One region of the Streptomyces sp. NPDC052040 genome, then DNA from elsewhere that is predicted to be linked to it. Evidence: riboswitches for the same ligand, from Rfam matches in the RefSeq annotation. Region 1 holds a riboswitch; each other region holds the start of a gene.

Region 1 (7,651 bases):
CCCTTCCCGGTCACCGTGATCTGCCGGCTGCTCGGCGTGCCGCGCGAGGACGAGCCGCGCTTCCATGTCTGGGTCGATCCGATCGTCGCCAGCCTGGACCCGGACACCGGCGAGGACGACGAGGAGCGCAAGCGTGCCGCGCAGGAGGCCCGGATGCAGCTGGGCATGTACCTCGCCGAGCTGGTCGAGCAGCGCAGCAAGCAGCCCACCGGTGACATGCTGTCCGAGCTGGTCACGAGCCACGGCCCGGACGGCCCCATGACGGTCATGGAGGTGATCAGCACCACGGTGCTGCTGCTGATCGCCGGTCATGAGACGACCGTCAACCTGATCACCAACGGGATGCTCACGCTGCTGCGCCACCCCGAGTATCTCGAACGGCTGCGCAACGACCCCGGGCTGTCCGTCAAGATCGTGGAGGAACTGCTGCGCTACGAGCCGCCGGTGCAGCTGGTGCCGCAGCGGACCTGTATCGCGGACATCGAGGTGCGCGGGATCACCATTCCCAAGGGTTCCCGGATCTGGCTGGTGCTGGCCGCGGGCAACCGGGACCCCGAGCGCTTCAAGGACCCCGACCGCTTCGACCCGGACCGCGAGGACATCGAGCACCTGGGCTTCGGCAGCGGTATCCACAGCTGCTTCGGCGCACCGCTCGCCCGGCTGGAGGCGCAGATCGCCCTGGCCGAGCTGGCCCGTCGGCTGGAGGCCCCCCGGCTGGTGGAGGACCCGCCTCCCTACCGCCGGAACGCGGTGCTGCGCGGCCCGCGCCATCTCCGGGTCGCCTTCGACGGCCTGCGCCCCTGAGGGGGCCACCGACGGCACGCCCCACTGAGCGGACCGCGGACGGGTCCACGTCGCTGAGCGGACCGCCGATGGACTACGCCGCTGAACGGGCCGCCGTCGGGTGCCGTCGGTTGGGACGGTCACCCGGTGGCCGCGCGACCGGCCGCGAGAGAGGGTGGTGGCATGGGTTTCCGGCAGTGGGCCGTCGCCGGGCTACGGCAGTCGTGGCAGTCCAGCCACGCCCTCCTGCTGTTCCCCGTCGCGCTGATCGTCGTGATCACCGCGGTGGACATCCACTCCCCGGAGAGCATCCACCTGGGGCCCGCGCTGGTGATCGCGCCCGCGCTCACCCCCTCCTTCGCGGGGCCCCGGCTGACCGGTCTGGTGGGCGCGCTGGCGGTGGCGGCGCAGGTCCTGATCGCCGTACTGCACGGCGGACTGAGCACCACCAACCATGTGGTGCAGATCCTGACCCTGCTGGTGCTCTCGGTGCTGGTCGTGGTCTACTGCGCCATCCGCGACCGGCGCCGTGAGCAACTGGCGCAGGTCCGCTCGGTGGCCGAGGCCGCGCAGCACGTGCTGCTGTGGCCGCTGCCGGAACACATCGGTCCGCTGCGCGTGGCCTGTCTGTATCTGGCGGCCGAGGACGAGGCGCAGATCGGCGGGGACCTCTATGCCGCGACCCGCGCCGACAGCAGGGTCCGTGTGCTCATCGGGGACGTCCGGGGCAAGGGTCTGTCCGCCATCGGGGAGGCGGCCCTGCTCCTGGGCGCCTTCCGCGAGGCGGGCCACCGTCAGACCTCGCTGCCCGCGCTGGCCGCCACCCTGGAACAGAGCGTGACGCGCTATCTGGCCGACTTCGAGCCGCCGGAGGAGCTGGGCGAACGCTTCGCCACCGCGCTGCTGATGGAGATCCCCGACGGGGACCCCATCACCCGCATGACCAGCTGCGGACACCCTCCCCCGCTGCTGCTCAGCCCCGGTCATGTGGTCAACGTCCCGAGTGTGCACCCCGCGCCCCCGATGGGCATCGGCTCGGCGCACGCTCCGGACTACCACCTGGACGTCTTCTCCTTCGAACCCGGCGACACCCTGCTGCTCTACACCGACGGCGTCATTGAGGCGCGGGACTCCGCCGGACGCTTCTATCCGCTCGTGGAGCGGGTGGCCCAGTGGACCGAGGAGAACCCCGAGACGCTGCTGCACCGCATCCGGCGCGACCTGCTCGCCCACACCGGGGGGCACCTCGACGACGACGCCGCGCTGATCGCCCTGCATCGCACCCCCACCGTGCACCACGGCCGCCCGCACCCGCGGATCATCCACGCCGACGGCTTCCGCCACCGGCCGCAGAACCAGGCGTAGGACACCCGGTCCGCGTCCGGCACCACCCGCGACGGGTGAGGCCCGCCGGTGGCGGTCCCGCTCGTGCTCGCGGTCACGGCCGGTCGGGAAGGCGACGCAGTTCCACGACGTGCAGTCCGAGCGACTGGAAGCGGACCAGCAGGTCGTAGACATGGTCCTCGTCGAGGACGGGGCCGAACAGGACGGTCTGGCCGGACATCGTCACATGGTCCAGCTCGGGAAAGGCCTGGGCCAGCGTCTGCGACAGCTGCCCGTCGACCCGGATCTCGTAGCGCATGGGCTGTCTCCCGCGGAGGGCGCGGCACCGGGCGCGGCGCGCCTGTTCTGGTGATGGTCCGTCCCGGGAGGTCCCCGCGCCTCACCTGGGGCAGGTGAGGCCGCGCCGGGTGCCTCAGTCCTTGAGCGCGATCTTGAAGGCGATGATGAGCAGGCCGAGGAGCAGATTGACCACGGCGGAGACCACCACCAGCTGCCAGGACGCACCGGCGCGGCGGGCGGCGGCCACCGACCAGCCCATCTGCCCGGCCACGGCGACCGCGACCGCCAGCCAGATCGAGCCCCGCAGATCCAGGTGCAGCAGCGGGCTGACGGCGACCGCGGCGGCGGGCGGGACGGCGGCCTTGACGATCGGCCACTCGTCTCGGCAGACCCGCAGGACGGTCCCGCGGTCCAGGCGCGGCTGCGCCAGCAGCGCGCCGAACAACTGGGCATGCACATGCGCGATCCAGAACACCACCCCGGTGCTCAGCACCAGCACGATCAGTTCCGTCCGCGGCAGGGGGCCGTGGGTACCGGCGCCGACCACCACCGAGGCGGCGAGCAGGGAGCCGTAGACACCGCCGGTGTAGTCGGCGCGCGCCCGGCGGTCGGCGATGCGCGCCCGGGCCTCGGGGTCGTCCGCCTTGGACCAGCGTCGCATGGGCCGACCCTCCTGATCGCTCCGACGTGTTGTGCCGCGGCACCGGACCCATCATGCGGAAGCGGTCGAATGACGGAATATCAGACACGCGCGTCCGGCGGGCGGATTCCCCGACGGCGACCCGGGCGGAGACGGCGCCACCGGAACGCCCGGACGAAAATCACACAGAGGTATCGGACATAACGCACCTCAATCTTCACGCCAGACACACAAGTTGGCTAGGTTGACGGCTGGGCCACGCGACTCCCTCCGGCGAACCCCGCCGGGTCGCAGAGCCCTGGCCGAATCCGGTGCACCCCGAATGCCACCGGAACCGGGGACCCAACCACCACGGGGTGAATCGGCCCAACTGCCCGACGGGGCAAGGGCCGTAGGGCACACCTTCCGGATCCGTCCGCCCGAACCCGACAGCTAACCCGGTAGGCGGAGCACGGAAGGAGCACAACCCCATGGCGCCGGAGCGAACCCCGGGCACCGGAGGTCTCGACCTCCCCGGCACGCACAGGTTCTCCGAGGACGACGGGCCGAGCCGCGACGAGGTCCGGCAGCGGATCCGCGATCTGTACGACCGGGCGGAGACCGACAGCGGGACCTTCAACGCGACCCGCGCGGTGGCGACGGGAGCGCAGCGGCGCGGCGAGCCCGGGCCCGACAGGGCGGGCCGCCGGACCGATCCCGCTCTCGACACGGTGGCCCGGCAGTGGTTCGACGCGGCGCGTCTGCGGCTGGGGCCCACCGTTCCGGCCGCGCTGCCCCGCACCCGTACCCCGGAGCTCCCGCCCCGGCCGTCGTCGGTGCCGGGCCGTCCGGGAACCGATCTGGTCCTGAGCGGTACACCGGAGCCGGACTTCCCCGTCCGCGAACTGACCGCCCCGCGCCCGCCCGCCGAACTGCCCGCCGGACCGGTGGCCGAGTTGCCCGCCCGATCCGTGCCCGAGTTGCCCGCGGCACCGGTGGCCGCCCTCCCGGCGGTTCCGGAGGCACGGCTCGACACGCCCCGGGGCCTGCCCACGCCCAAGGCCGGACCCGTACCGTCCGCCTCCTCCACCCCCGCCTCCGACCCGGGCTCCGCCAAGGCACGCAGTCGTCGGAAACTGGCGGCGGCCCGTGATCTGCTGGCCCGGCACTCGGCGCGGCCCGCGGTGGCACCCCTGGCGATCGGGTCCGGGGCCGCCGAGCCCGGATGGCAGCCGCAGCAGCCGCCCGCCCTCACCGCGGAGGTCCCGGCACTGTCCCTCGGCACGGACCTGACCGCCGTCCTGCCGTCGGCCCTCCTCACCGCAGATCCGCTGACGGCTCCTCAGCCACTGTCCGCCGTCGAAGCGTTCGCACCGGCCATGGAGGCGTTCGCACCGCCCGTCGGAGCCCCCTCCTTCCCGGTGGAAGCATTCGCACCGCCCGTCGGAGCCTTCCCCCTGCCGGTCGAAGCGTTCACACCGCCCGTAGACGCCTTCCCGCTGCCCGCGGAAGCTCTCTCCCCGCCCGTCGGCGCCTTCCCGCTGCCCGCGGAAGCCTTCCCTCTCCCTGCGGAAGCGTTCGCACCACCCGTCGGAGCCTTCCCCCTGCCCGCGGAAGCGTTCGTACCGCCCGTAGGGGCCTTCCCCCTGCCCGCGGAAGCCGCCCCTCTGCCCATGGAAACCGCCTCACCCATGGGCGCGTTCTCCCCGCTCATCGACGCTCCGCCGTCCCTGGTCATGGAGGCACCGCCGGTCGTCACGCAGCCGCTTCCCGCCGTCGATGCACCACTGGCCGTCGATGCGCCACTCACCGCCCCGCTGCCCGTCCCCGGCGCCGGGCTCGGCACCGGGCTCGGCGTCGACGGGACGCGGGAGCCCGGGTACGGGACGAAGTCCGCGGAGGCCGTCGCCTTCGCCCGGGCGCAGATCGGGCGGCCGTGTCTGTGGGGCACGAGCGGACCCGACGCCTACGACGCCGCCGGGCTCGCCCAGGCCGCCTGGCGGGCCGCCGGGGTGACCCTTCCGCGGACGGCCGCCGAGCAGTCGGGGGTGGGTACGCCGGTCGCCCTGACCGACATCCGGCCCGGGGACCTGGTGTTCTTCGCCCCGGACGCGGGCCATGTCGGGATCTGCACCGGCAACGGCATGATGATCCACGCACCGGGTCCGGGCGCCTTCATCCGCGAGGACCCCTTGGTGTCGGCGGGCGGGGCGGCGGTCCGGGGTGTGATGCGCCCCGCGTGACCTGCGCGCCGGAGGGCGGACGCACCCGGTCCGTCCGCCCTCCCGGACCAACGCCCCCAGGGCCCCCGCCCGGCCCGTCGTCCGGGCCTCCCCACCAGCGCATTCGGACGGAATCCCGCGGCCGCCCCCGGCATTGCGGCGGGCGGCCCGGCGTAGGAGCGTAGGGGATGTGAGAAGCCTGGGTGCCATACGGGCCCGCCGGAAGGACGACCGAGGCTGGCTGAGCGGTGCGCCACCCCCTCGGTGGGTGAAGGTGCTGCCGGTGTTCCTGCTGGCCGTCGTGGCGGCCGTCAGCCTGATCGCACCCTCACCGCTGGACATCGGCTTCCTGCTCGGCGCGATCCCGCCGCTGGCCGTGCTGTCCTACGGCCCTGCCGCCACCGCCGTACTCGGCATCCTGGTGATCGCCCTCCAGCACACCCGCGCCTTCCATCTGGACCGGCCGGGCAGCACGGACCTGCTCACCATCGCCTTCGTGGCACTGCTGAGCGTCTTCGTCTCCTATGTGCGCAGTCATCGCGACGCCCAGCTGAACGTCGAACGCACGGTCGCCGAAGCGGCCCAGAAGGCGCTGGTGCCGCCGCTGCCCGAACGGGTGGGCCCGGTGCGCTGCACCGGCCTGTACCGGGCGGCCCAGCGCGGGACGCTGGTGGGCGGCGACTTCTTCGACGTGCGCAGAGGGCCCACCGGGGTGCGGGCGGTGATGGGCGATGTGCAGGGGCACGGCCTGTCCGCGATCGCCACCGTCGCCTCGCTGCTCGGGGCCTTCCGGGAGGCGGTGCTCGACCAGCCCGACCTTCCGGCGGTTGCCTCCCGCCTGGACCGCCGGCTGCTCGTGGACTCCGGGAACGCCCGGCTCGCGGAGCTGTTCGCCACGGCCGTACTGCTGGAGTTCACCCCCGACGGCCGGACCGTGCGCATCATCGCCTGCGGCAGCCCCGCCCCCGTACTGCTCCACGACGGCAAGGCCACCGAGCTGGAGGTGCCCTCCGGCACACCGCTCGGCCTGGGGCTGGCCGAGGGAGGCACCTACGACCAGGTCACCTGGCAGCTGGAGCGCGGCGACCGGCTGTTTCTGGCGTCGGACGGGATCTGGGAGGCCCGGGACGACTCGGGGACCTTCTATCCCCTGGTCGACCGGCTCCCCCGGTTCACCGATGACAACGACAGCAGGACGGCCGAGCGGGTCTGGGAGGACCTGATCCGCTTCTGCGGCACCGTGTGCGACGACGCCACGATGCTGATGCTCGCCCCGGAAGCCCGGTAGCGCCCAGTAGCACCCGTTGGCGCCCGGCGCCATCCCTGCGCCAAGGGGTACACGCGCGTCCTGATGTACAGGGTTGGCTGTACAGCCAAGGCTGTACTCATTACGGTGGCGGGCATGAACGGAAACCCGAACCTGTCGCCTTCGGCGGTCCGGGCCTCACGCGAGGTCCGCACGGTCGTCGGCCGGCTGCGGCGCCGCATCCTGAAGGCCTCCGAGACCGAGGACATCACCCTGAGCCAGGAATCCCTGCTGGCCCGGCTGTCCGGCAGGGCGGGCGTCACGGCGAGCGAGCTGGCCGCCGAGGAAGGGGTGCGGCACCAGTCGATGACCGCGACGGTCGCCTCGCTCGCCGCGCGGGGGCTGGTGCTGCGGAGCCCCGACCCGGACGACGGGCGGCGGCTGCTCATCACACTGACCGCCGACGGCCACCGCCGGGTGGAGGAGGGGCGGCAGGCCCGGAAGGAATGGCTCGCCGGGCAGTTGCAGGACAGGTGCACGGAGGAGGAACGCCGTACCGTGATCGCCGCCATGGCCGTCCTGGAGCGCCTCACCCATGACTGACGCGGCCACGGACGCCCCGCGCACCACGGACAGGACCGGCTTCGACCGGCGGCTGCTGCCGCCGATGCTGCTGGGCTCGGTCCTGAACCCGGTCAACTCCTCGATCATCTCCGTCGCGCTCGTCCCCATCGGCAGGGCCCTGGGCGCGCCGTCCTCGCAGACGGTGTGGCTGGTCTCCGCCCTCTATCTGGCCACCTCGCTCGGGCAGCCGGTCGTGGGGCGGCTCATCGATCTCTCCGGACCGCGCAGGCTGTTCCTCCTCAGCACCGGCCTGGTCGGTGTCGCCGGGGTCGTCGGCACCCTGGCACCGAACCTGGGGGTGCTGATCGCCGCGCGCGTGCTGCTCGGCTTCGGCACCTGCGCCGGGTACCCCGCCTCGATGGCCCTGCTGCGCGGCGAGGCGAAGCGCACCGGGCGGGACAGCCCCGGCGGGGTGCTGACCGCCCTGTCCGTCGCCAACCAGACCATCGCCGTCATCGGCCCGCTGCTGGGCGGTCTGCTGATCGCGGTGGGCGGCTGGCGCGCCACCTTCGCGCTGAATGTGCCGCTGGCCGC
Region 2 (7,651 bases), on a different contig from region 1:
GCGAGCCCTTGTTGTCGGTGGCGTCCAGGTCGAACATCGCCTGGTCGATCAGGCGCTGCTCGGTGGCGTCGTAGCCGACCAGCTCCGGGCCGATCTGCTCGATCACCGCGAGGACGGCCTTCTCGACGCCCTTGCCCTGGTAGCGGCCCGGGTCGCCGTCACGCAGCTCGATGGCCTCGAAGGCACCGGTGGAGGCGCCGGACGGGACGGCGGCACGACCCGTGCTGCCGTCGTCGAGGCCGACCTCGACCTCGACCGTGGGGTTGCCTCGGGAGTCCAGGATTTCCCGGGCTACGACGACGTCGATGGACGGCACGAGCATCTCCTTCTTGGATGTGACGCTGGAAGTGCGGGGCTGTGTGCCTTACGGCTGTGCCTTGCGACTAGAGCCTAACCGCCCCGGGGCATCGGCCAGCCGACCGACCGTCCCGTGGACAGGGTGACGGTACACATTGTTCCCGCGGTGAACAAAGAGGGGTGGCCGGGAGGGCGGGCGGACAAAGCCGGGAGGGCGGGCGGACAAAAAGGCCCCGCCCCGGCGCGCACGGGGGAACGCGCACCGGAGCGGGGAGCATGGGGACGGGGGCGCTGCGCCCCTGGCCTCCCCCGTGCCGGGGTCGGGGCACGGGGAGGGGGCGGGCCGGCCGCCGGGCAGCCGTTACTTCAGGTGCAGCTGCTGGCCCGGGTAGATGAGGTCGGCGTTGTCGACGATGTCCTTGTTCAGCTGGAACAGCTTCTGCCAGCCGCCCTGGACGTGGTGCTTCTCGGCGATCGTGCTGAGAGTGTCGCCCGTGACCACCTTGTACTCGCCGTCGCCCTTCTTGACCTTCTCGCCGGTCGGGGTGGTGACGGTCTTCTGCGGGGCCGGACGCTGCTCGGAGCGGTTGGCGGCCTGCGGCTCGGTCGAGCGGGTGGTGGTGCTCTTGGTGGAGTCCTGGGCACCGGCGGAACCGTTGGAGCCGCTGGAGCTGCCGGAGGAGGCCGGGGCGCCGTCGTAGGGGGCGCTGGACAGGCCCGTGCCGCAGACCGGCCAGGCACCCTTGCCCTGGCCCGCGAGGACCTTCTCGGCGACGGAGATCTGCTCCGACTTGGAGGCCAGGTCGGCCCGCGCGGCGTAGGCGCTGCCACCGTAGGCGGCCCAGGTCGAGTTGGTGAACTGGAGGCCGCCGTAGAAACCGTTGCCGGTGTTGATGGACCAGTTGCCGCCGGACTCGCACTGGGCGACGGCGTCCCACTGGGAGGAGGTGGCGGCGGAGGCGCTGCCGGCCGCCATCAGCGGGGCGGCGACGGCGGCACCGGTGACACCGGCGAGCGTGATGGCGCGGACGGCCTTGGACGGGCGACGGTGCTTGCCCTTACCGGAACACAGCATGGTTGATCCCCTCACCGACGCCTGCGAGGTGAGCTGTCGGGTTCGGGCCGGTTGAGTTGCCCGGCCGCACGCCCTCCCCGGGCGCGCGGCTCCACCCCTAGCCACACCCGGTCAACTCCCGGGCGCGGCACCTACCTTGGGTCCCCCGCTCCTGCCTACGGCGCTTGACGCGACGACTGTTCCCGTACGGCCGCTGGCAGGATTCGGCGTTGCGACCGTCGGGGCCCGCTGTGGCGAGCGATCACGACCGTAAGCAGTCGAAGCGCCGAATTTCAAAGACGATCAGGGCTTGTGAGACTCATATCTCACTCTCGCCAATTCGGACATTAAGCGCGAAGTAGGACGAGAAGCAGGGGGCGAAGTGGGGTCAATCAGGCGGGAGTTCAGGAGGCGTCCGCAGACGGCCCACCCGCGACCGCAAGGCTCTGACCGGGAAGGATGAGGTTCGGATCGGTGCCGACCGTCTCCTTGTTCGCGTCGTAGAGGGCGGCCCACCCGCCCTTGAGGTCAAGGGAGTCGGCGATCGCGGAGAGATTGTCACCGGGGCGGACCGTGTACGAGCCGTCGGCGGTCTCGCGCCCCTCGGTGGTGCCGCGCGAGGCGTGACGGCCGGCGGGGTCACCCTCGGCACCCTCGTCGCCAGTGCCGCCACGGTGGCGTCCCGCCCCGGCGCTTCCGTCCGCATCATCGCCCGAAGATGCCACGTTCTGCCCGACCTTGTCCGACTCGTCGCTCTTGGTGGCGGTCGAGGGGGTGGTGCCGGGGCTCTTGGATCCGCTCGGGTCGGTGGCGCCACCGGTTCCGTTGGCGGCCGGGCCGGTGGTCGTACCCGAGGGGGAGGAGGACGGCGCGGAGGAGGACGAGGACGGCGTGGAGGACGGCGTGGAGGACGCGGTGCCCGAGGCGGAGGACTCCGGCGCGTGCGGCGCGGAAGGCGAGCCGGACGGGGAGGGGGACGACTGGGATGACTGGGACGAGTTGGACGATTTCGGCACGCCCATGTCCATGCCGGAGCCGGAGAAGGACACGGAGCCGTCACCGGAGTCCGCGTCGGCCATACCGGTGTCGACACCCGTGGCCGACGAGTCCTGGGACAGGCCGGAGACCAGGGCGCAGGTGCTCCAGGCGGAGACGCCCTTGTGGTCGAGGACCTTCTCGGCGACGGCTATCTGCTGGGAGCGGCTCGCCTGGTCGGGGCTCGGGGCGTAGTCCAGGCCGCCGTAGGTGTCCCAGTCCTCCTGGGTCAACTGGAGCCCGCCGTAGCGGCCGTTGCCGTGGTCGGCGCTCCAGGAGCCGCCGCTCTCGCACTCCGCGACCCGGTCCCAGGTGGTGCCGCTGGCCGCGCTCGCACCGGTGGCGCCGAGGAGCGGGATCGCGATCGCCGAGCCGGTGACTCCTGCCGCGACAAGGAGAGCCGGAGCCTGGCGAGGGCGACGGTGTCGACCGTTCCCGGAGAGCATGCGGTTGCCTTTCGCGCGACAGCAGTGACCAACGCGGCGGCTGTGGCGACCGCCGCGTTGCTGCGTGAAGGTAGCCGCAGTGGATCACTTGTCACAAGTCAATGCAGCGCAGATCACGTGAAGATCACAGGATTGAGAAAATGTCACCGTCCTGTGACCGTCGGCGTGGCCGCCGCCTCACCCCCCGGCGCCGGGGACAGGCCGGTGATCTTTCTTCGCAACCGGTGTGAACTCCACCGGAAGGGTGCGCAATCCACGCATAATCAGCCCGCCACGCCAGCGCAATTCGGTGGAATCCACCGCGAGTCGCAAGTCCGGAAGGCGGGTCAGCAGGGAGGCGAGCGCGGTCTGACCCTCCAGCCGGGCCAGGGGTGCGCCGAGGCAGTAGTGGATGCCGTGCCCGTAACCGAGGTGCTGGTTGTCACGGCGGGAGAGATCGAGGACATCGGGGTCGGTGAACCGCTCCGGGTCCCGGTCGGCGGCGGCGAGCACCACCAGGACCGGGTCCCCGGCCGCGATCTCCTGGCCGCCGATGGCCAGCGGCCGGGTGGCGAAACGCCAGGTGGCCAGCTCGACCGGGCCGTCGTAGCGCAGGAGTTCCTCGACCCCGGTCTCCAGGAGGTCCCGCTCCCCCCGGGCGAGAGAGGACTGGAGGAGGGCCCGCTGACCGGGGTGGCCGAGCAGCGCGTAGGTGCCGTTGCCGATGAGGTTGACCGTGGTCTCGAAGCCGGCGAAGAGCAGGATGAAGGCCATGGCGGCGGCCTCGTTCTCGGTGAGGTGCTCGCCGTGGTCGGAGGCGCGGATGAGCCCGGAGATCAGATCCTCGCCGGGGCCGGGCGCATCGGGCAGTGCCTCGCGCTTGCGGTGGATGAGGTCGGCGAGATAGCCGCGCATCTTCTTCACGGACCGCGCGACCCCGCCCCGGGGCCCTCCCCCGTGCCGGATCATCATGCCCGCCCAGTCCCGGAAGTCGTCCTGGTCCTCGCGGGGGACGCCGAGCAGGTCGCAGATGGCGTAGATGGGGAGCGGGAAGGCGAACTCATGGATGAGGTCGGCCGAACCGCGGTCCGCGAACCGGTCGATCAGCTGATCGGTCAGCTCCTGCACACGGGGCGCGAACTCGGCGACCCGGCGGGGGGTGAACGCCTTGGAGACCAGTCGGCGCAGCCGGGTGTGGTCCGGCGGGTCGATGTTCAGCAGATGCGTCATCAGCTCGGCCTTGCGCTCGCCGGGGATACCGGTCTTCCCCTTGGCGTGCGCGGGTTCGTCGTGATGCGCCGGGTTCTTGCTGAGCGCGGGGTGGGCGAGGGCGTGCTTGGCGTCGGCGTAGCGGGTGACCAGCCAGGCCTCCACACCGCTCGGCAGCCGAGTGCGGTGCACGGGGGCGTGCTCGCGGAGCCAGGCGTAGGCGGGATAGGGGTCGGCGGCGAACTCCCAGCTGAAGAGTTCGGGGGAGAGCCCGGGGGTGAGTTCGGGGGAAAGCCCGGAGGCGGGTTCGGGGGGAGGTCCGGGAGTCCGTCCTCCCGCCGCGCCGGTCTGTCCGCTCACTGCTCCCCCGTCCCGTCCTGCTCGTCCTCCGTGCCGCCGGTCCGCGGTCCGAGGCCCTCGGCGGCCCGTACCGCGTCCCGGTAGGCGCGGGCGGCGGCGCGCAGGGCGGCTTCCGGGTCCACGCCGTCGGCCTCCGCGCGCGCGGCGAGCGCCAGCAGCTCGTAGCCGATGCCCTCGCCCTGGGGGAGCGGCACGTCGAGGCCCGCCGTGCGCACCCGGGAGGACAGCTTCGCCGCCAGGGCCAGGCCCGGCTGCCCGAGGGGGACGCCGTCGGTCACCGAGGCGCGGCGCTTCTCCACCGCCTTGGTCCGCAGCCAGTGCTCCTTGACCTCCTCCGGTGTCGTCGCGGTCGCGTCGCCGAAGACATGGGGATGGCGGTGGATCAGCTTGGCGACGATGCCGCCCGCCACATCGTCGACGGAGAAGGGGGCGTCCGGGTCCTCCTCGGCGATCCGGGCGTGGAAGACGACCTGGAGCAGGACGTCGCCCAGCTCCTCGCGGAGCTCCTCGCGGTCGCCCGCCTCGATCGCCTCGACCAGCTCGTAGGCCTCCTCGATGCCGTACTTGGCGAGGCCCCGGTGGGTCTGCCGCGAGGACCAGGGGCACTCGGCGCGGATGCGGTCCATGACCTGCACCAGGTCGAGGAGGCGGGCGCCCGGGAGGTCGTACGAGGCGGGGAGCAGCTCCAGCTCGGGCATCCGCACCCGTCCCGAGCCCGCCAGGCGGGCCAGGCCGTCGGTGAGGCGGGGCTCGCCCTCGCCGGTCGCGACGACGACCACGGTGCGGCCGCCGGCACAGGCGTCGACCACCTCCTCGGCGGTGAGGGCGCCCTCCCGGACTGCCGTTCCGGCTTCGCGCAGATAGGGCAGCTGCGGGTGGGCGCCGTCCGCGCACAGGACCAGGTCGGCGTCGCGCAGCGCCTGCCAGGCGGGCCAGGACAGCAGGCCGGGCGCGACCCGGTGGCTGGTGGTGAGCAGGACGACGCGGCCGGGGGCGCCTTCGGAGCTGGTTGCGTTCACCCCTCGAACGTAACCCACGGTGCCGAGGGGCCCGGAAGTTATCCACAGGTGGACGGGCGGACGGGACCGGCCGCATCACCGGTCCCGTGCCGGTGCCGGTGCAGTGCCGGTGCCGGTGCCGGTGCTACGCCGTCTGCGGTGTCCCGGTGGCCGAGGCCTCCTTGACCCAGGGGGTCTTCGCGTCCACCCGGCTGCTCTTCTGCACGTCCCAGGTGCCGTAGCGCGGGTTGAGGTCGATGTGGAGTTCCTTCGAGGCCCCCGCCATCGCCTTCCAGAACACGGCCTTGCCGTCGGTCGTGTTCATGTCGGCGCCGAGCGCGGCGGACAGCTTCTGCGCCTCGACCTCGGTGCGGAGGTTGTCGTCGATGCGGCCGGGGGCCACACCGTACTGGTCGAGCCAGATGGACTTCAGCGCCCCCGCGCCGCCCGCCTGCTGTTCGAGGCTTGTGCGGAGCTGTTCGACGTCCCGGCGAGTGGCGGTCACGCCCGCGTTCCTGGCGGCCCGGTCCAGGACCCGTTCCAGGACCAGGCTGTGGAGGGTGTCGCGGGCGAGGCCCCCGGTCCGGGCGACCGTCTGCTGGTACTGGGTGGCGTCCGGGGCTGCGGCGCGCTGGGCGGTGCGCACCTCCTTCACCCGGCTCTCCAGCTGGGCGACCGTGATCCGCTGCCCTCCGACGACGGCGGCGGCACCCGGGTGCCCGGAGTCGCCGCACGCAGTGAGGACGGGAGCCGCGACGAGGGCGGCGCTGAGGGCGATCGCGGTGCGACGGCGGTGCAAGGTGGCCTCCCGAGGAGATTGTGCGACGGTGCACAAGGTCTTGCGGTGATCGATGGTAGGCAGTGGCCCTGCTCCGGCCAACCCGTACGACCAACGATTCACCGCGACTTGAGGCACCGTCGTCCTCCGCACGCCTCCCGATCCGGCCGGGGCCCGGTCACCCGGAGCCCCGGACCAGCCGGTCAGCCGGTGATCGCGACGGGTGCGTCCCAGGCGTCGCGGTCCACCGTGAGGGTGTAACCGCCGTGGGTCTCCTTGCTGTTGACCAGGTACTGGTGGGCGCGGCTGTGGCCGGTGTACTGGCCGGAGCCCCACGGCCAGTCCGTGGTGGTGGTGTACGTCTTGTCCCACAGGGCGTACCAGAGGTTGCCCGGCAGGTCGGTCCGGTCCTTGGCGGTGGCCACGGCCTTGGCGCTGGAGCTGGTGAAGCCGTAGAACCCGGCCCGGTAGGTCTTGGCGTGCACCTGCTTGTCGAAGGCGCGGACATAGGCCAGCACGGCGTTGTTGCACGAGATGTTGGCGGTGTCGTACGGCTCCATGTCGAGGTAGACCGGGCTGCCCGCCCTGATGCCGAGCGCCGACGCCTTGGCGACCGCGTCCGAGGCGTCGCTCGTGCCGAGGGAGGTCGCGTTGGAAGGGGTGAGCTTCTCCGGGTTGGAGCCGGTCTGGCAGGACGGCTGGGCGCCGACGTAGATCGGGATCAGTTTCCAGCCGGTGGAACTGACGGACTTCACCCAGGACGCGGTCAGGTTGGGCTGGTTGCAGCCGCGGTTCTTGCCGCCGACGTAGACCGCGGCGGCCCCGTAGAAGCCGTCGTGCCAGGCCTTCATCGCGGAGAGCGAGGGCGCGGTGCAGGTGTCGAAGGCCCGCCCGGTGAAGGTCTTCTGGGCGGGCCAGGCCGGGGCGGCCATCGAGGTCCCCGCCGCGATCCCGGCCCCCGCGACCACGGCGGCACCGGCCGCCGCCCACGAGAGGTATCTGAACTTCCTGGACCGCCGATGACCGGCCATCCCGCACCCCACTTCAAGCAGGCGGCACGCGTGCGGCGGCCGCCGGAGAAAGAGTCTTCGAGTCCTCGGCGCCGGCGCGCAGGCGGCGCGGTCGAGCCCATCGCAGGGATCGCACGGACGTCCGAGGATGGCTGAAATTTACACCTTCCCGGGCCATGCCCCTCCCCCGCCCGGAATCCGGCCCCTCCAGGAAAGCCACGACCACCCCTTGGGCATTCACTTACCTTGTATCTACCTGGAGTTAACCATTCCTCCATAGCGTGCGCCCGTCTTGATCACCCGTTGCCCTCCGCGCGCCGCTCCTTTCGGCCTGCTCACCGGTTGCTCCTGCGAGCGCCCCCGGGCACGCGGGGCGGCCGCGCGGACCGGCGCCTCCCCCCGCAACCAGGAGTCCCCATGGCCCTCAACACCCGCCGCGCCCGCCAGCTGACGGAGGCCGCCGCCCCCCTGCTGCTTCAGGGCGA
Region 3 (7,651 bases), on a different contig from region 1:
CGTATCCCTATCCGTATCCCTACGCCGCGTCGGCGCCCCACTCACGCTCCGCGCCTCACTCCCCCTCCGCTCCCGCCCCCCGCTCCCCTTCGGCTCCCTGCTCCGCGTCCGCGCCCGACCCCTATCGGCCGTAGGGCGCCGGGCGCCCCGCGACCGGAGAGGAGCACGGGCAGGAGCAGGGGCACGGGTGTGCGACTAGGCGGACGCCTCCGTGAGCCTTTCGAGGTCCTCGTCCGTCAGGGTCAGATCCGCGACCGCCAGCAGTGCGGGCAGCTGTTCCACCGTGCGGGCGGAGGCGATCGGGGCCGCGACCGTCGGCCGGGACGCGAGCCAGGCCAGGGCCACCGTGGGGATCTCCGCGCCCCGGGACCGCGCGACCTCGTCGAGGGCCGCCAGCACCCGTCGCCCGCGCTCGCTCGCCAGATACTTTCCGGCGCCCTGCGCCCGCGCCGAGTCCACGGTGGTGCCTGGCCGGTACTTGCCGGTCAGGAATCCGGCCGCGAGGGCGTAGTAGGGAACGGCCGCCACGCCCGCGCGGGCGGCCACCTCCTCCAGCGGGCCCTCGTAGGTGTCGCGCGAGACCAGGTTGTAGTGCGGCTGGAGGGCCGTGTACCGGACCAGGTTCTCGCGGTCGGAGAAGTCGAGGGACTCCTTCAGCCGGTCGGCGGAGATGTTGGAGGCGCCGATGGCGCGCACCTTGCCCGCCTTCACCAGGTCGTCGAGCGCGCCGATGATCTCCTCGACCGGCACCTCCGGCTGGTCGAAGTGGGTGTAGTAGAGGTCGATGTAGTCGGTGCCCAGGCGGCGCAGGGACGCGTCGGCGGCGGCCTTGATGGTGGCGGACCGCAGCCCCTTGTAGTCGGGGTGCTGGCTGACCTTGGTCGCGATGATCACGTCGGAACGGTTGCCGCGCGCCGCGAGCCACTGTCCGATGACGGTCTCGGACTCGCCGCCCTTGTTTCCGGGCACCCACGCCGAGTAGGCGTCGGCCGTGTCGACGAAGTTGCCGCCGGCCGCCGTGTAGGCGTCGAGTACGGCGAAGGACTGCGCCGTGTCGGCGGTCCAGCCGAAGACATTGCCGCCGAGGGAGAGGGGGAAGACCTCGAGGTCCGAGGAGCCGAGCTTGCGTAGAGCAGTCATGCAACAGTTCAGCGCACACCCTGGAAGCGCTTATTCCGATCGGCGGCCGTTCGGCTGAACGGCGGCTGTTCGGCTGAACGGAGAGCCGGAGCCCACCGAAGGCCGCCGGAGCCCCCGCGCCGGTGAGCCGCCCGGCCGTCGCTGCGGCAGACCGACGGCCCTGGCGTCGGGGGGTTGTCGCCAGGGCCGCCGGAGTTCGTCTCAGGAGATCGCGTTCGTCTCAGGAGATCGCGTTCGTCTCAGGAGATCAGGAGGATGACGCGCGCCGCGCCGCGGGGCACAGGCACGGACGCGGGAGAGCCGGGCAGGGCGTCAGGGGTTGATGCCTCTGGCCTGGAGCCACGCCATCGGGTCGATCGCGCTGCCGCCGTCCGGGTGGACCTCCAGGTGCAGGTGCGGCCCGGTGACATTGCCGGTCGCGCCCACGCGGCCGATGACATCGCCCGTGGACACCTTCTGACCGGCGGTGACACTGATCGACGACTGGTGGCAGAACCACAGCTCGGTGCCGTCGTCCAGGGTGAGGACCGTGCGGTAGCCGTAGGCGCCCGCCCATCCCGCCTGGGTGACGGTGCCGCTGTGGATGGCCTTGATGAGGGTGCCCGTGGGCGCGGCGAAGTCGAGGCCGGTGTGGTAGCCGGAGGACCACAGGGACCCGGCGTCGCCGAAGCGCGAGGTCAGGGTGTACGAGGAGGTGGGCAGCGTGTACTGCTTGGCCAGGTCCGCCAGCCGGGCGGCCTCGGCCTTCTGCTTGGCCGCCGCGTCCGCGGCCTTCTTGTCGGCGGCCGCCTTGGCCGTGGCGGCGTCCTGGGCCTTGGCGGCGGCGTCGGCGGCCTTCTTCGCGGCGGCGTCCTCGGCGGCCTGGGCGGCTGCCGCGGCCGTCCGGTCCTGCTGGGACTCGGCCTGCCGCATGATCCGGCTGCGCAGTGCCTCGCCCGCGTCCCTGCTGCCCGTGGCAGCGTCGGCGGTGCTGACACCGGCGGTGCTGAGGGCGGTGGCGGAGCCCTTGGGGGTGCCGGTGTCCTCGCCGATGAGCGCCTTGGCCGAGTCGGTGACGGTGGAGAGGTCGGGCAGGGAGATGGACACCGGCGGCTTGCCGGTCTGCGCGGTGGCCATGCCGCCCGCGCCGACCGCGGCCATCACGCCGACGCCGAGAACGGTGGAGCTGCGGGCGAGTCCGCCGCCGCGCTGCTTGCTGACGCGGTGCCGACCGCGGAGGGGACGGACGGAATCCTCAGTGGGGTTCCACTCCTCCCAGGGGCCCTCGTCGGTGCGGGACGCGAAGCCGATGGTCTGGGTGCCGTTCGGGGTGAACAAGAGGTTCTCGGCAGGCCGGTTGGACGCCACGTGGGCGCGCTCCTTTCCTTCCCTTTCGCCTACCGGGTTAGCTGACGGGTTCGGAGCAGGAAGGTCTCCTACGCGCGTATACCGGCCGTTCAGACGTGGCGGTATACGGGCGATTCACCCCAAGGTGGTGGTTCCCCGGTTCCCTTGCGGGATTCGGCACATGCGCACGGAGCCGTCTCTGCTGACGGCTGGGACGACCGCGCTGCGTTATCGAACGTTAATAGACGCGGGACCCGGATTCCAAGCCGTTCGGACAGATCGTTAACGCTTCTGGCCAGGCTTTTCACGGATGGAACGGTGCAAATAGGGCGAGTTGTTCGCGCGGCACCGACCCCTTTCATTTTGACGGTGTGTCAGTTGTTATACGGCGGGAGCGGATCACTCACCCACCGTGACAAAGCCCCCGCAGGCAGGGGCGCTTGGCCCGCTCACGACCGCTCGGCCGTCGTACGGCCAGCAGCGCCATGTCGTCCGTGGCCTGGCCGCCGGTGTGCCGGGCGACGTCCTCGGTGACGGCGGTCAGTACGGCGCCGGGAGTCGGCAGGTCGCGCCCGGCCAGGCGCTCGACGGGATCGTAGAACTCGCCGCGCGCGTCCCGGGCCTCCGAGACGCCGTCGGTGTGGAAGAGCAGCGTCGAGCCGGGCGGGAAGTCCCGCTCCTCGGCACGGTCGGGCCCGAGCGCGAGGTCGCCCATCCCGAGCGGCAGCGCCGGTTCGCGGGCCTCCAGTTCGCGCAGGGTGCCGTCCGGGAACAGCAGCAGGGGTGCGGGGTGGCCCCGGTTGACGATGCGGACGGCGCCCTCCTCGTGCGGGATCTCGGCGAGCACCGCCGTGGTGAACCACTCGTGGACGTCGTGCCCCTCCCGGCGGATGCCCTCGCGCGACAGCGCCCGCTCCAGGCGCTGGGCGACGGCCTCCAGGGTCGCCTCCTGCTCCGCGGCCTCCCGGAAGGCGCCGATGACGACGGCGACCGCCGCCACGGCGCCCGTCCCCTTGCCGCGTACGTCCCCGACCACCAGCCGTACGCCGTGCGGGGAGTCCTGGACGGCGTACAGGTCGCCGCCGATGCAGGCGTCGGCCTGCGCCGCCTCGTACCGGGCGGCGATCCGCAGCCCCCCGATCCGCGCGGGCGGCTCGGGCAGTACGGCGCGCTGGGCGGCCTCGGCGATCCGGCGGGCGGAGGCCAGGCGGGCGTCGTTGCGACGGACGAGCGCGTTGATGAGGACCGCGGGAACGGCGGCCGCCCCGGTGGTCACCGCCTCGGTGACCGTCCCGGAGGACCCCGGCACCGCGAGCCCGAGATGCACGGCCAGCACGGCGGCGAGGGCCGCGGCGCCGGTGACGACGGTGCCGCGCAAGGAGTGCAGCGGGGCGGCGACGAGCGGCGCTGCAGTGAAGAGGGGAACGGCCGGGAAGACGGACGGGGTCAGCCGCCCGCAGCAGATGCCCAGGCCGATGAGCAGCGCGGGCAGCGCCCGCAGAAAGGCCCGCGCATACGAACTCCGCCGACTCTCGGCGGGACTGCTGCCGGGAGGCCGGGGGCCACCGGGCCGCCGATAGGACCACTGGGCCCCGCCGGTTCGCCCGGCTTCCCCGGCCCACTCGGCCCCGCCGGTCCGCCCGGCTTCCCTGGTCAGCTCGGCTTCGCCGGTCCCCTCGGCTTCCCCAGTCCGCCCGCCGGGGCGGTCGCCGCCCGCGGAACAGCCGCAGTCACCGCCCTCGGAACGGTCGCGGGATCGCTCCCGCTCCCCCGGGTGACGTTCCCCGGCCCCTGGGGGCCGCTCTCCCGGGTGATGTTCTCGTTCCCCCGGAAAAGGGGGAACGGCCGGGCCGACGAGGGTCCGGTCGTACGGGACACCGGTCCCGCTGTACGGAGTTCCGGGCCCTGGCCCGCGGTTCTGTTCGTCGCACGGCGCGTCGGTCCGCCACGCGCCTCCTCGCTGCACCACCCGTCCAGGCTTCCCGCAGGACGGGCGGGGGGCGACCGCTGTGGGCCGACCGGCGTACACAAACCCGCAGACGGGGATGGGAAGGAACCGCGCGTGGAAGGAAGAGGAGCGGGTGAAGAACACGGGAGAAAGCAGAGGGCCGGAATCCTATGGATTCCGGCCCTCTGCCATCAGTAGCGGGGACAGGATTTGAACCTGCGACCTCTGGGTTATGAGCCCAGCGAGCTACCGAGCTGCTCCACCCCGCGTCGGTGATTCCAGTGTACGCCATGCGCGGGACACTCAGCACACAGGTTTACGTCCACCCAGCTTCACCGGCGCCCCGGACCCGTCGGCGGCCTGCCGCGACCGGGACGGCCAGGGGCGGGCGTGAGCCGTCAGCGGGTCTCGGGCGGGGACAGCAGATGGGCGTTCGGGGCCTTGGCCGCCTCCTCGTGCCCAGGCAGCAGCACCACATCCACCCCGGCCGCCGTGAGCAGCGCGTTCCCGTCCGCGGCCGCGACAAAGGTGTCCGGTTCCCGCCAGGCCGTGACCACCCGCCGTACCCCGGCGTCGAGGATCAGCCGGGCGCAGGGCGCGGGCCGGGAGGACCGGCGGGCGCAGGGCTCCAGGCTGCTGTAGACCGTGGCGGTGGCCAGGCGCGGATCCGCCGGGTCCAGCTTCGCCAGGGCCGCTTCCTCCGCGTGCACCACCGGGTCCCCGCCCTCCCGGGAGTGCGCCCGCGCCAGCTCCGTACCGTCGGCCGCGACGATCACCGCCCCGACGCTGAAGGCCGTGGCGGAGGGCGGGCACTGCGCCGCCAGTTCGCAGGCCGCCGCCAGCCACCGCCGGTCCGCGGCGGAGGCCGAGCGGCCGCTGCCGGGTGCGGTGGGCACGTAGCGCATCAGGACGACGTCCCCCACCGGCCGCGTCTCCACCAGCCGCATCCGGCCCGGCGGGTACGCCCCCGGCCCGAACATCCGCGGCGCGTCGGGCTGCCCCACGATCAGCGGGGCGAGCACCAGCTGGAGTTCGTCCGCGAGCCCTTGTTGCAGCAGCTGGGTGTGCACCCGGCCGCCGCCCTCGACCATCAGTCTGCGCACGCCCCGCACCTCACCCAGATGGGAGAGCACGGCGGCCCACTCCACCTCGAGGCCGAGCGCGACCACCGCCACGTCCGCGGGCAGCAGACCGCCCAGCCGCTCCGCGCCCTTGTCCGTGGTGTAGAGCACCTTCGCGCCCCCGGTGTGCCAGAAGCGGGCGTCCGGATCGAGGTCTCCGGAGGCGCTGACCGCGACCTTCAGGGGGTATACCGGCTGCCCCGCGGCCACCCGGGCCGCGCGCCGCTCCTCGGAGTAGACCAGCAGCCGCGGGTTGTCGGTGCGGAGCGTGCCCGCACCGACGAGGATCGCGTCGCTGCCCGCCCGTACCTCGTCGACCCGGTCGAAGTCCTCCGGTCCGGACAGCAGGAGCCGCTCGGGGCCGGTGTCGTCCAGGAAGCCGTCGAGGGAGACGGCGGCGGACAACAGGACGTAGGGGTGGGCCATGGGGGTGCACTCCAGGGGATCGATGAGGGCCGGGGGCGGGCAAGGTGGTCACGGGGCCGGGCGTGCCGTGGGGCCAGGATGCGCCCGGGCGGGCCCGAAGGTCGAGATCCGGCGGGCATCCACCCCCGCACCCTTGGTTCAACTTTTAAACAATAACTACACTGGGGCCATGACCACTCGCTGGCTCACCCCCGAGGAACAGCGCGCCTGGCGCTCGTACCTCGCCGCGTCCTGGCTCCTGGAGGACGCCGTCGACCGGCAGCTCCAGCGCGAGGCCGGGATGCCGCACCTGTACTACTCCGTCCTCGCCAACCTCTCCGACGCGCCCGGCCACCGGATGCGGATGACGGACCTCGCCCGGACCCTGAAGATCACCCGCAGCCGCCTCACCTACGCCGTCACCCGCCTGGAGCGGGACGGCGCGGTCCGCCGGGAGGGCTGCCCCACCGACCGGCGCGGCAGTACGGCGGTCCTCACCGACGAGGGCCTGGCGCTCCTGGAACGCACGGCGCCGGGCCATGTCGAAACGGTACGGGCCGCCGTCTTCGACCATCTCGCACCCGAAGAGGTGGCCCAACTGGAAGCGATCTGCACCCGGATCACGGAGGCGCTCCAGGGCGACCAGGAACGATCGGCGGGCGACTGCCTCCCCTGGCGCCGCCGCTCATCCACGACGACCGACTGACCGAGCGCCCAAGTGCCCGAGTGCCCGAGTGCCCGAGCAACCGGCGGACCGGCGGACCGGCCCCCTCACCAGGCTTCCCGAAATCCCTGTTGCTTGAAGTTTAAAGCATGGGCTAAGCTCTCCGCCCGAGGTTGTGCTTCAAATCTGAAGCAAGGGGCCCACACCCTGCCCCGCAACCCGCCGGCCCGGAGAGGACGACAGACATGCGCGACCCAGGCGACGCCATCGCACCCCAGGACAGCGGCGACCCGACCGCCACCGGACTCCCCGCCCCCACCGGCCCCTCCGCCGCCACCGTGCGCACCCGCGTGACGGTCCCCCTCCGCTTCGGCGACGGCTACACGGTCACCGCCGACCTGGTCACCTTCCACGGCCTCACCGACGGCCAGGAGCATGTCGCCGTGATCCTCGGCGAACCCCCGGCCGACCGGCCCCCGCTGGTGCGGCTGCACTCCGAGTGCCTGACCGGAGACGTCTTCGGCTCGGCCCGCTGCGACTGCGGCCCCCAGCTGCGGGAGGCGGTGGAGCGCATCGCGGACCGGGGCGGCGTTCTGCTGTACCTCCGTCAGGAGGGCCGCGGCATCGGCCTCTACAACAAGCTCGACGCCTACGCGCTCCAGGACCAGGGCCTGGACACCTACGAGGCGAACGCCGCGCTCGGCCTGCCGGAGGACGCGCGCGACTACACGGCCGCCGCGCAGATGCTCCGCGCCCTCGGCATCGACACCCTGGACCTGCTCTCCAACAACCCCGACAAGGCGGCCCAACTCCGCGGCCACGACCTCGACGTCACCCACCACGTCCCGACCGGCGTCTTCACCACGGCCCAGAACGTCCGCTACCTCCGCGCCAAGGCGATCCACACCCAGCACACCCTGCCCCTCACGGAACTGACAGCCGGCTGACCGGCGAACCCCCGGCACAGCGCAAGCGCGGGCCCCCCGGAACCCGGATCATCGACGTGGACTCGGTCTGGCGTACGGCGATCTCCTGACGGCCGCGGTG
Region 4 (7,651 bases), on a different contig from region 1:
ACGACACGGCGGCCAACGACGTGATCGCGCAGTTCATGCATCTGGAGTACCTGGACCCCGGCCGCGACATCTCGCTGTACATCAACTCGCCCGGCGGCTCGCTCACCGCGATGACCGCCGTCTACGACACGATGCGGTACATCGACTGCGAGGTGGAGACGGTCTGCCTGGGCCAGGCGGCGTCCGCGGCCGCGGTGCTGCTGGCCGGAGGAGCGCCGGGCAAGCGTTTCGCCCTGCCCGGCGCGCGGGTGCTGATCCACCAGCCGTCCCTGCCGGAACCGGTGCACGGGCAGGCCAGTGATCTGGCCCTTCAGGCGGAGGAGTTGATGCGGATGCGCGGGCGGCTGGAGGAGCTGCTCGTCCGCCATACGGGGCAGAGTCCGGAGCGGATCGCCGCCGACCTCGAACGGGACACGATCCTGGACGCGCCCGCCGCGGTGGCGTACGGACTGGTCGACGGCATCATTCCGAGCCGCAAGGCGTCACGCATCGCGCCCGGCGCGAGGTGAACCGCCGATGCTGCCTCCCGAACTGCCCCCGCTGCCCGCGCTCACCCGGGCCGAGGCCGAGCTGGTCGACCGCTATCTCGACGTCGTCGATCTGCTCGGCCGGATCAACCCGGTGCACTCCGGTGACACCTACCGCGGACTGCGCGCCGCCCAGGCCCTGGCGGCCAAGGCGGCGGCCCTGCGCGACGCCCTGACGGTCATGCACCAGCGCGGGGAGCACCAGATGCACGGCCCCACCCTGGCCCGGGCCCTGCGCGTCCTGGACGGCGAACGCCGCGCGGCCCGGGTCGCGGTGCCGCCGGAAGGGGGGTGAGACGGGCGGACACGGGCGTCACCGAGGGGCGGTGGCCCGGGGCGTCACGCACGGAGCGGGCCACGGTCATGGTCGCCGCAGACGGCCCGTGCCCTCGGCCCACCGCCCGGATCGCGACACAAACGGGCCGAACGGGGTACCCCCGGTCGGCGGAGCCACTGCTCCGTCCGGGAGCCCGGACGACACGCTCCCGGCGTGGAACGGCACCCCGCGGAGAGGAGCTCCGCCGCAGGTCCGGGGACTCGTCGATCCCTCCAACGGCCCCTGGACACACGGCCGTCCAGCCGAATGGGTGAGTGGTGAGTATTGCCACAAATCCCCGATTCCATTGTGATTTTCCGACATCCCTGAGTGAAGATCCCTTCCTGACGACAAGCCCCCGCCACCGCGGCGGGGCGATCCGGGCGGACGCCGAGTCCTGCCGCCGCCCGGGTGACCGGTCGACAGGAGTGGATCGGCAGGAGTGGAGGACCCAGCAATGCGGGCCCCCGGAGAGATCCGGACGGTCCTTGGGGTGAAGCCGCGCGAGCGGCCGGGCACCTTCGCCAGCCCGAATCCGACAGGTCATCCTTCACAGGCGGCTGACGAAGGGTTGCGCATGACTGCGCTCAATCGTGTCCCGTCGCTGCTGACCCGGGCCGGCACCGCTTCGGCCCTCACCCTCGCCGCCGTCGGCGGCGGCATCGCGGTCCCCGGTGCCGCGTCCGAGGCGGCGGCCGCCACCCCGGCGGTCAAGGCCCTCCAGATCGCGGCGTCCAAGCGGGGGGCGCCCTACAAGTGGGGCGCCGCAGGGCCGCGCCGCTTCGACTGCTCCGGGCTCACGCTCTACGCCTACAAGCAGGCGGGCAAGACCCTGCCCCGCACGGCGTCCGGGCAGTACAACAGGACCCGCCATGTCTCCGCCTCCCACCGCGAGGCGGGCGACCTGGTGTTCTTCCACTCGGGCCGGAACGTCTACCACGTCGGCATCTACGCCGGGAAGGGAAAGATCTGGCACTCCCCGAAGAGCGGTTCCGTCGTACGGCTGGAGCGGATCTGGACCAAGAGCGTCTGGTACGGCCGGGTGAGCTGACCCGGTGACCGGGGTGACGGCACCGGCGTGGCCGTCACCCCGTACAGGCGTGAAGGGGGCCGGATCGGCTACTCGTTCACCATGGCCGACCGACCCACCCCGCAGGCACGCCACGAGACGCTGCTGGAGCGTGCCGACCGCAACTTCGCCGAGCTGCTCCAGGAGCTGCGGGTCACCCAGACCGGGGTGCAGATCCTCTTCGCGTTCCTGCTGACCCTCGCGTTCACCCAGCGCTTTCCGGCCCTGGACACCGTCCAGCGCGCCACCTATGTCACCACCCTGCTGCTGTCGGTGGTGGCGGCGGCCCTCTTCACGGCCCCGGCCGCGCTGCACCGGCTGCTCTTCCAGCAGAACGCCAAGCCCGTGATCGTCACGATCTCCTCCCGCCTCGCCGCGCTCGGCATGGTGGTGCTGGCCCTCGCCTTCACGGGCTCGGTGCTGCTGGTGGTGGACGTGTCGCTGGGCCGCGCCGCGGGCATCGCCGCCGGGGCGGGGACACTGGCGGTCTGCCTGGGCCTGTGGCGCGTCCTGCCGCTGCTGGTGCTGCGGGCCCTCGTCAGGGCGCGGGAGGCCGGGGGCGAGGGGGACGGCCGGAAGCCGTAGCAGCGGCCGGGCCGGTTCAGGGATCCGGCTGGCCCGCCGCCGCGGCCGGCCGTACCGGAACGGTCCACGGCAGTTCGATCGTGACCGTCTTGCCGCCCTCCCGGGTGGGCCGCACACTGAGCGACCCACCGTACTCGACGGCCAGACACCGCACGATCGCCATGCCGCGCCCGTTGTCCTGCTGGACGGCCGCGGGCAGCCGCTTGGGAAACCGCGGATGGCTGTCCGTGACGCCGATGCGCAGTAACTCCTCCCGCGCCAGCGCGAGGTCCACGGTGAACGTCGGCGACTGCCCGAACGTGTGCTGAACGGCATTGGTGGCCAGTTCGGACACGATCAGTCGGATCGCGTCGGCGAATTCGGCATCGTGCGGCAGCCCCCATTCGATGAGAATGTCGGAGACATATGTCCGGGCGGCGGAGACCGAGGCGGGATCGCTCGGCAGAGTGACGGATGCTTCCTGATGGTCTGCCATGGCGACGTCGTCCCTTTCCTGGGGACCGGAGCCCGACACGGAGCGGTTCGGTTCGGTGAACGGTCCCGGACTTGGTGCTGCGCGTCAGACTGCCATCACCGAAGCCCGCCCGGGTGTCATCCCCCTGGATATGCATATATCTGTCGCCCGAAGCGGTGAACTCTCCGACGACCGACCGGATTCCCGCGACCCCCGGGGTCATCCTTGAGCTTCACCTACCGTCGCCGTGAAAGCCGCTCGCGGAGCACAGGGAGTCGGCCATGCAGTACGGACCAGCGGTGCGCCGCCGCAAACTCGGCGCCGAATTGCGTGGTCTGCGTGCCCGAGCCGGTCTCACGAGCGGACAGGCTGCCGCGCGTGTCGGCTGGCACCAGTCGAAGGTGAGCCGCATCGAGACGGGTTCCAGCGGGGTCAAGCCCGGCGACGTACGGCTGCTGCTGGACGCCTACGCCGTGGCCGACCCCGAGCTGCGCGAACTGCTGCTGGTGCTGGCGGGCTCGGAGGACGGCGACGGGCGGCAGAACTGGTGGCACGCCTACCGGGGGGTGCTGCCCCCGGCCTACCGCGACTTCATCAGCCTGGAGTCGCAGGCCTGCACGATCCGCACGCTGGAGACCTCGGTGGTGCCGGGGCTGCTCCAGACCCCGGAGTACGCCCGGGCGGTCACCCGGGCCGCCGTGGGCACCGCCCTGGACGACACCAAGCTGGACGCCCTGGTGGAGGTGCGGCTCGCCCGTCAGGAGGTGCTGCGCGCGGATCCGCCGCTGCGGCTGAGCGCCGTCCTGGACGAGGCCGTGCTGCGCCGGGAGGTCGGCGGTCCGGACATCATGACCCGGCAGCTGCGGAGGCTCGCGGAGGCGGCCGGACTGCCCCAGGTGCGGCTCCAGGTGCTGCCGTTCACCGCGGGAGCGCACATAGGGATCACCGGGCCTTTCGTCGTCTTCTCCTTTCCGAGCAGATCCGATCTGGATGTCGTCGTTCTCGACCACTTGACGAGTAGCCTCTACCTCGAACGGAAAGAAGACCTCCGGGCCTACTGCGAGGCCTTCGACACCCTTCGGATCCACGCCCTTTCACCCGAGGACTCGTTGGATTACATCGCCGCATTGGCCGGCGACGCGTAAGGAGGCTCCATGTCAGCACCGCCTCGGCACATCCCCCGCAGCACTTCTCTGCACGGCGTACGGTGGCTGCGCAGCAGCCGCAGTACGGGCATGAACAACTGCGTGGAGACCGCCCGTCCGGGCACCGGTCCCTGGCAGGGGCTGGTGGCCGTGCGCGATTCCAAGAACGTGGACGGCCCGGCCCTGCTCTTCGGCCCGGATACCTGGAAGGAGTTCCTCACGGAACTGATCTGATCATGTCCGCGGGAATCCGGCTCTTTTGAGCCAATTCCGCAGACGTCGCCCGCACCTGTCCTTCGCACCCGTCATCCGAGTACGACCAGCGACGCACGGCCGTCCCGCCGACTCACGGTCGCGTCTCGCCGATCACACGCACGGCATGCCCGATCTGCTCGTCGGTGAGATCCGCACGGGCGGTCAGCCGCAGCCGTGAGATGCCGTCGGGCACCGACGGCGGACGGAAGCAGCCGACGGCGATCCCCGCCGCCCGGCAGTCCGCCGCCCAGCGCACCGCCAGGTCGGGAGCGGGCGCCCGTACGGAGACCACGGCGGCGTCCGGACGCACCGCCTCATGGCCCTCGGCCGTGAGGCGGGCGTACAGGGCCGTGGCCACCGTGCGGGCCCGCGCCGCTCGTTCCGGCTCGCGGCGCAGCAGGCGCAGCGCCGCGAGTGCCGCACCCGCCGCGGCCGGGGCCAGCCCGGTGTCGAAGATGAACGTACGGGCCGCGTTGACCAGATGGTCGATCACCCGGGCCGGGCCGAGGACCGCTCCGCCCTGGCTGCCCAGCGACTTGGACAGCGTCACGGTCGCCACCACGTCCGGCGCGCCCGCGAGTCCGGCCGCCTGCGCGGCGCCCCGCCCCCCGCTCCCCAGCAGGCCCAGGCCATGGGCGTCGTCGACGACCAGTCCGGCGCCGTACTCCCGTGCGGCCTGCGCGAGACCCGCCAGCGGGGCCGCGTCGCCGTCCACCGAGAACACCGTGTCGGAGACGACCACGGCGGGTCCCCGATGGGTGGCCAGCGCCTTGCGGACGGCCTCGGGGTCGGCGTGCGCGACGACCTCGGTGGTACCCCGGGCGAGACGGCAGCCGTCGATGAGCGAGGCGTGGTTGCCCGCGTCCGAGACGATCAGGGAGCCGTGCGGCGCGAGCGCGGTGACCGCCGCCAGGTTGGCCGCGTATCCGGAGGAGAAGACGAGCGCCGCCTCGAAGCCGCAGAAGTCGGCCAGTTCGCGTTCCAGTTCGGCGTGGAGCGCGGTCGTCCCGCTGACCAGCCGGGAACCCGTCGCACCGCCGCCCCACCGGCGGGCCGCCGCCGCGGCGGCCTCGGTGACCTCCTGATGGCGGGCCAGCCCCAGGTAGTCGTTGCCGGCCAGATCGAGCAGCGGGGAGTCGGCGGCACGGGGGCGCAGCGTCCGGACGAGCCCGGCCCGGCGGCGCGCCCGCGCCTGTTCGTCGATCCAGCCGAACGCCATGGCTCCTCCGGGGCATTTGTAGGCAGTGCACAGACACTAGCGGGACGGCCAGCGGGCCAGGATGTGGCAATACCCACACGTCGAGCCGGGTCTGTTGTGCACTCCCTCCTTGGCCGGGGACGGTCCCGTAGGACAGGATCGGCTCTCATGGACCTGCTGAACACGCTGGTGGACAAGGGGTTGCGGCGCGAGCTGCCGACCCGCGAGGAGGCCCTGGCCGTCCTCGCCACTTCCGACGACGACGTGCTCGATGTGGTGGCCGCGGCCGGCAAGGTGCGCCGCCACTGGTTCGGCCGACGGGTGAAACTCAACTATCTCGTCAACCTGAAGTCCGGCCTGTGCCCCGAGGACTGCTCCTACTGCTCCCAGCGGCTCGGTTCGACGGCCGGCATCCTCAAGTACACCTGGCTCAAGCCCGACCAGGCCTCCGAGGCCGCGGCGGCGGGGGTCGCGGGCGGCGCCAAGCGGGTCTGCCTGGTGGCGAGCGGCCGCGGGCCCACCGACAGGGACGTGGACCGGGTCTCCGACACCATCAAGGCCATCAAGGAGCAGAACGAGGACGTCGAGGTGTGCGCCTGCCTCGGTCTGCTCTCCGACGGCCAGGCCGAGCGGCTGCGCGACGCGGGCGCCGACGCCTACAACCACAATCTCAACACCTCCGAGGCGACCTACGGGGACATCACCACCACCCACACCTACGCCGACCGGGTGGACACGGTGAACAAGGCGCATGCCGCCGGGCTCTCGGCCTGCTCGGGGCTGATCGCGGGCATGGGCGAGAGCGACGAGGACCTGGTGGACGTCGTCTTCTCGCTGCGGGAGCTGGACCCGGACTCCGTACCGGTGAACTTCCTGATCCCCTTCGAGGGGACCCCGCTCGCCAAGGAGTGGAACCTGACGCCGCAGCGCTGCCTGCGGATCCTGGCCATGGTCCGCTTTGTGTGCCCGGACGTCGAGGTGCGGATCGCGGGCGGACGCGAGGTGCATCTGCGCTCGATGCAGCCGCTGGCCCTGCATCTGGCCAACTCCATCTTCCTCGGCGACTACCTGACCAGCGAGGGCCAGGCGGGCAAGGCCGATCTGGAGATGGTCGCCGACGCCGGTTTCGAGGTGGAGGGCACGGACCAGGTGACGCTGCCCGGCCACCGGACCGCGGGGGGCTGCGGGTCGCACGGGGACACCGGCTGCGGCTCCGGTTCCGGCTCCACGGAGGACGGCGGGTGCGGGTCGTACGGAGGCGGTGTGTGCGGGTCCCACGAGGGCGCCGGGTGCGGGTCGCACGCGGAGGCCGAGGCCCCCGGAGAAGCTGCCGTGCCGGGGGCGGGCGGGGCCCGTACGGATCTGGTGGCGGTGCGCCGCCGCGGCGCCGGAACGGATCTCGCGCCCAATGCCTGATCTGCCCGTGGACGAGCTGCTGGCACTGGACCGGCAGCACGTCTGGCATCCGTACGGCCCGATGCCGGGGCGGCAGGAGCCGCTCGTCGTGGAGTCGGCGAGCGGGGTGCGGCTGCGCCCGGCGGACGGCTCCGGGGAACTCGTCGACGGGATGTCGTCCTGGTGGTCGGCGATCCACGGCTACAACCACCCGGTGCTCAACGAGGCCGTCCGCGCGCAGCTGGGGCGGATGAGCCATGTGATGTTCGGCGGGCTCACCCATGAGCCCGCCGTCCGGCTGGCGAAGCTCCTTGTCGACATGTCTCCGGACGGTCTTGAGCATGTGTTCCTCGCCGACTCGGGCTCCGTCTCGGTCGAGGTCGCGGTCAAGATGTGCCTCCAGTACTGGCGTTCGCTCGGCCGCCCGGCCAAGCAGCGGCTGCTGACCTGGCGCGGCGGCTACCACGGCGACACCTGGCACCCGATGTCCGTGTGCGACCCCGAGGGCGGGATGCACGAGCTGTGGCAGGGGGTCCTCCCCCGGCAGGTGTTCGTGGACGCACCACCGGCCGCCTACGAGGAGTCGTACGCGGACCTGCTGCGGCAGGCGATCGCGCGGCACGCGGACGAGCTGGCGGCGGTCGTGGTCGAGCCGGTGGTGCAGGGCGCGGGCGGGATGCGCTTCCACTCCCCCGCCTATCTGCGGG

Evidence for each region. A riboswitch is a leader RNA that binds a small molecule or an ion and turns the genes downstream of it on or off. The one in region 1 is predicted to bind cyclic di-AMP.
Region 2: linked by a shared signal. The riboswitch ahead of ACIHAA_RS21840 (transglycosylase family protein) and the one ahead of ACIHAA_RS08835 (NlpC/P60 family protein) in region 1 are both predicted to bind cyclic di-AMP.
Region 3: linked by a shared signal. The riboswitch ahead of ACIHAA_RS28275 (M23 family metallopeptidase) and the one ahead of ACIHAA_RS08835 (NlpC/P60 family protein) in region 1 are both predicted to bind cyclic di-AMP.
Region 4: linked by a shared signal. The riboswitch ahead of ACIHAA_RS25055 (C40 family peptidase) and the one ahead of ACIHAA_RS08835 (NlpC/P60 family protein) in region 1 are both predicted to bind cyclic di-AMP.

What each region holds. Positions count from the first base shown of each region.
Region 1 covers NZ_JBIUBV010000003.1:105,638-113,288, forward strand. The annotation lists gene ACIHAA_RS08815 (cytochrome P450) at 1-804, shown strand, start outside; gene ACIHAA_RS08820 (PP2C family protein-serine/threonine phosphatase) at 967-2,148, shown strand; gene ACIHAA_RS08825 (hypothetical protein) at 2,222-2,425, opposite strand; gene ACIHAA_RS08830 (hypothetical protein) at 2,540-3,067, opposite strand; cyclic di-AMP (ydaO/yuaA leader) riboswitch at 3,353-3,509, shown strand; gene ACIHAA_RS08835 (NlpC/P60 family protein) at 3,517-5,268, shown strand; gene ACIHAA_RS08840 (PP2C family protein-serine/threonine phosphatase) at 5,438-6,535, shown strand; gene ACIHAA_RS08845 (MarR family winged helix-turn-helix transcriptional regulator) at 6,650-7,096, shown strand; gene ACIHAA_RS08850 (MFS transporter) at 7,089-7,651, shown strand, end outside.
Region 2 covers NZ_JBIUBV010000011.1:63,721-71,371, forward strand. The annotation lists gene eno (phosphopyruvate hydratase) at 1-322, opposite strand, end outside; gene ACIHAA_RS21840 (transglycosylase family protein) at 659-1,372, opposite strand; cyclic di-AMP (ydaO/yuaA leader) riboswitch at 1,376-1,545, opposite strand; gene ACIHAA_RS21845 (transglycosylase family protein) at 1,756-2,832, opposite strand; gene ACIHAA_RS21850 (cytochrome P450) at 3,010-4,380, opposite strand; gene ACIHAA_RS21855 (nucleoside triphosphate pyrophosphohydrolase) at 4,377-5,399, opposite strand; gene ACIHAA_RS21860 (SurA N-terminal domain-containing protein) at 5,524-6,177, opposite strand; gene ACIHAA_RS21865 (glycoside hydrolase domain-containing protein) at 6,360-7,187, opposite strand; gene ACIHAA_RS21870 (hypothetical protein) at 7,584-7,651, shown strand, end outside.
Region 3 covers NZ_JBIUBV010000019.1:94,688-102,338, reverse strand. The annotation lists gene ACIHAA_RS28285 (PrsW family intramembrane metalloprotease) at 1-134, shown strand, start outside; gene ACIHAA_RS28280 (aldo/keto reductase) at 196-1,140, opposite strand; gene ACIHAA_RS28275 (M23 family metallopeptidase) at 1,453-2,487, opposite strand; cyclic di-AMP (ydaO/yuaA leader) riboswitch at 2,499-2,656, opposite strand; gene ACIHAA_RS28270 (PP2C family protein-serine/threonine phosphatase) at 2,870-4,123, opposite strand; tRNA gene ACIHAA_RS28265 (tRNA-Met) at 4,610-4,683, opposite strand; gene ACIHAA_RS28260 (dihydrofolate reductase family protein) at 4,813-5,961, opposite strand; gene ACIHAA_RS28255 (MarR family winged helix-turn-helix transcriptional regulator) at 6,131-6,646, shown strand; gene ribA (GTP cyclohydrolase II) at 6,850-7,551, shown strand.
Region 4 covers NZ_JBIUBV010000014.1:170,697-178,347, forward strand. The annotation lists gene ACIHAA_RS25045 (ATP-dependent Clp protease proteolytic subunit) at 1-509, shown strand, start outside; gene ACIHAA_RS25050 (hypothetical protein) at 517-822, shown strand; cyclic di-AMP (ydaO/yuaA leader) riboswitch at 1,222-1,417, shown strand; gene ACIHAA_RS25055 (C40 family peptidase) at 1,421-1,894, shown strand; gene ACIHAA_RS25060 (DUF6328 family protein) at 1,976-2,497, shown strand; gene ACIHAA_RS25065 (ATP-binding protein) at 2,514-2,972, opposite strand; gene ACIHAA_RS25070 (helix-turn-helix domain-containing protein) at 3,233-4,096, shown strand; gene ACIHAA_RS25075 (DUF397 domain-containing protein) at 4,106-4,330, shown strand; gene ACIHAA_RS25080 (8-amino-7-oxononanoate synthase) at 4,443-5,570, opposite strand; gene bioB (biotin synthase BioB) at 5,718-6,965, shown strand; gene ACIHAA_RS25090 (adenosylmethionine--8-amino-7-oxononanoate transaminase) at 6,958-7,651, shown strand, end outside.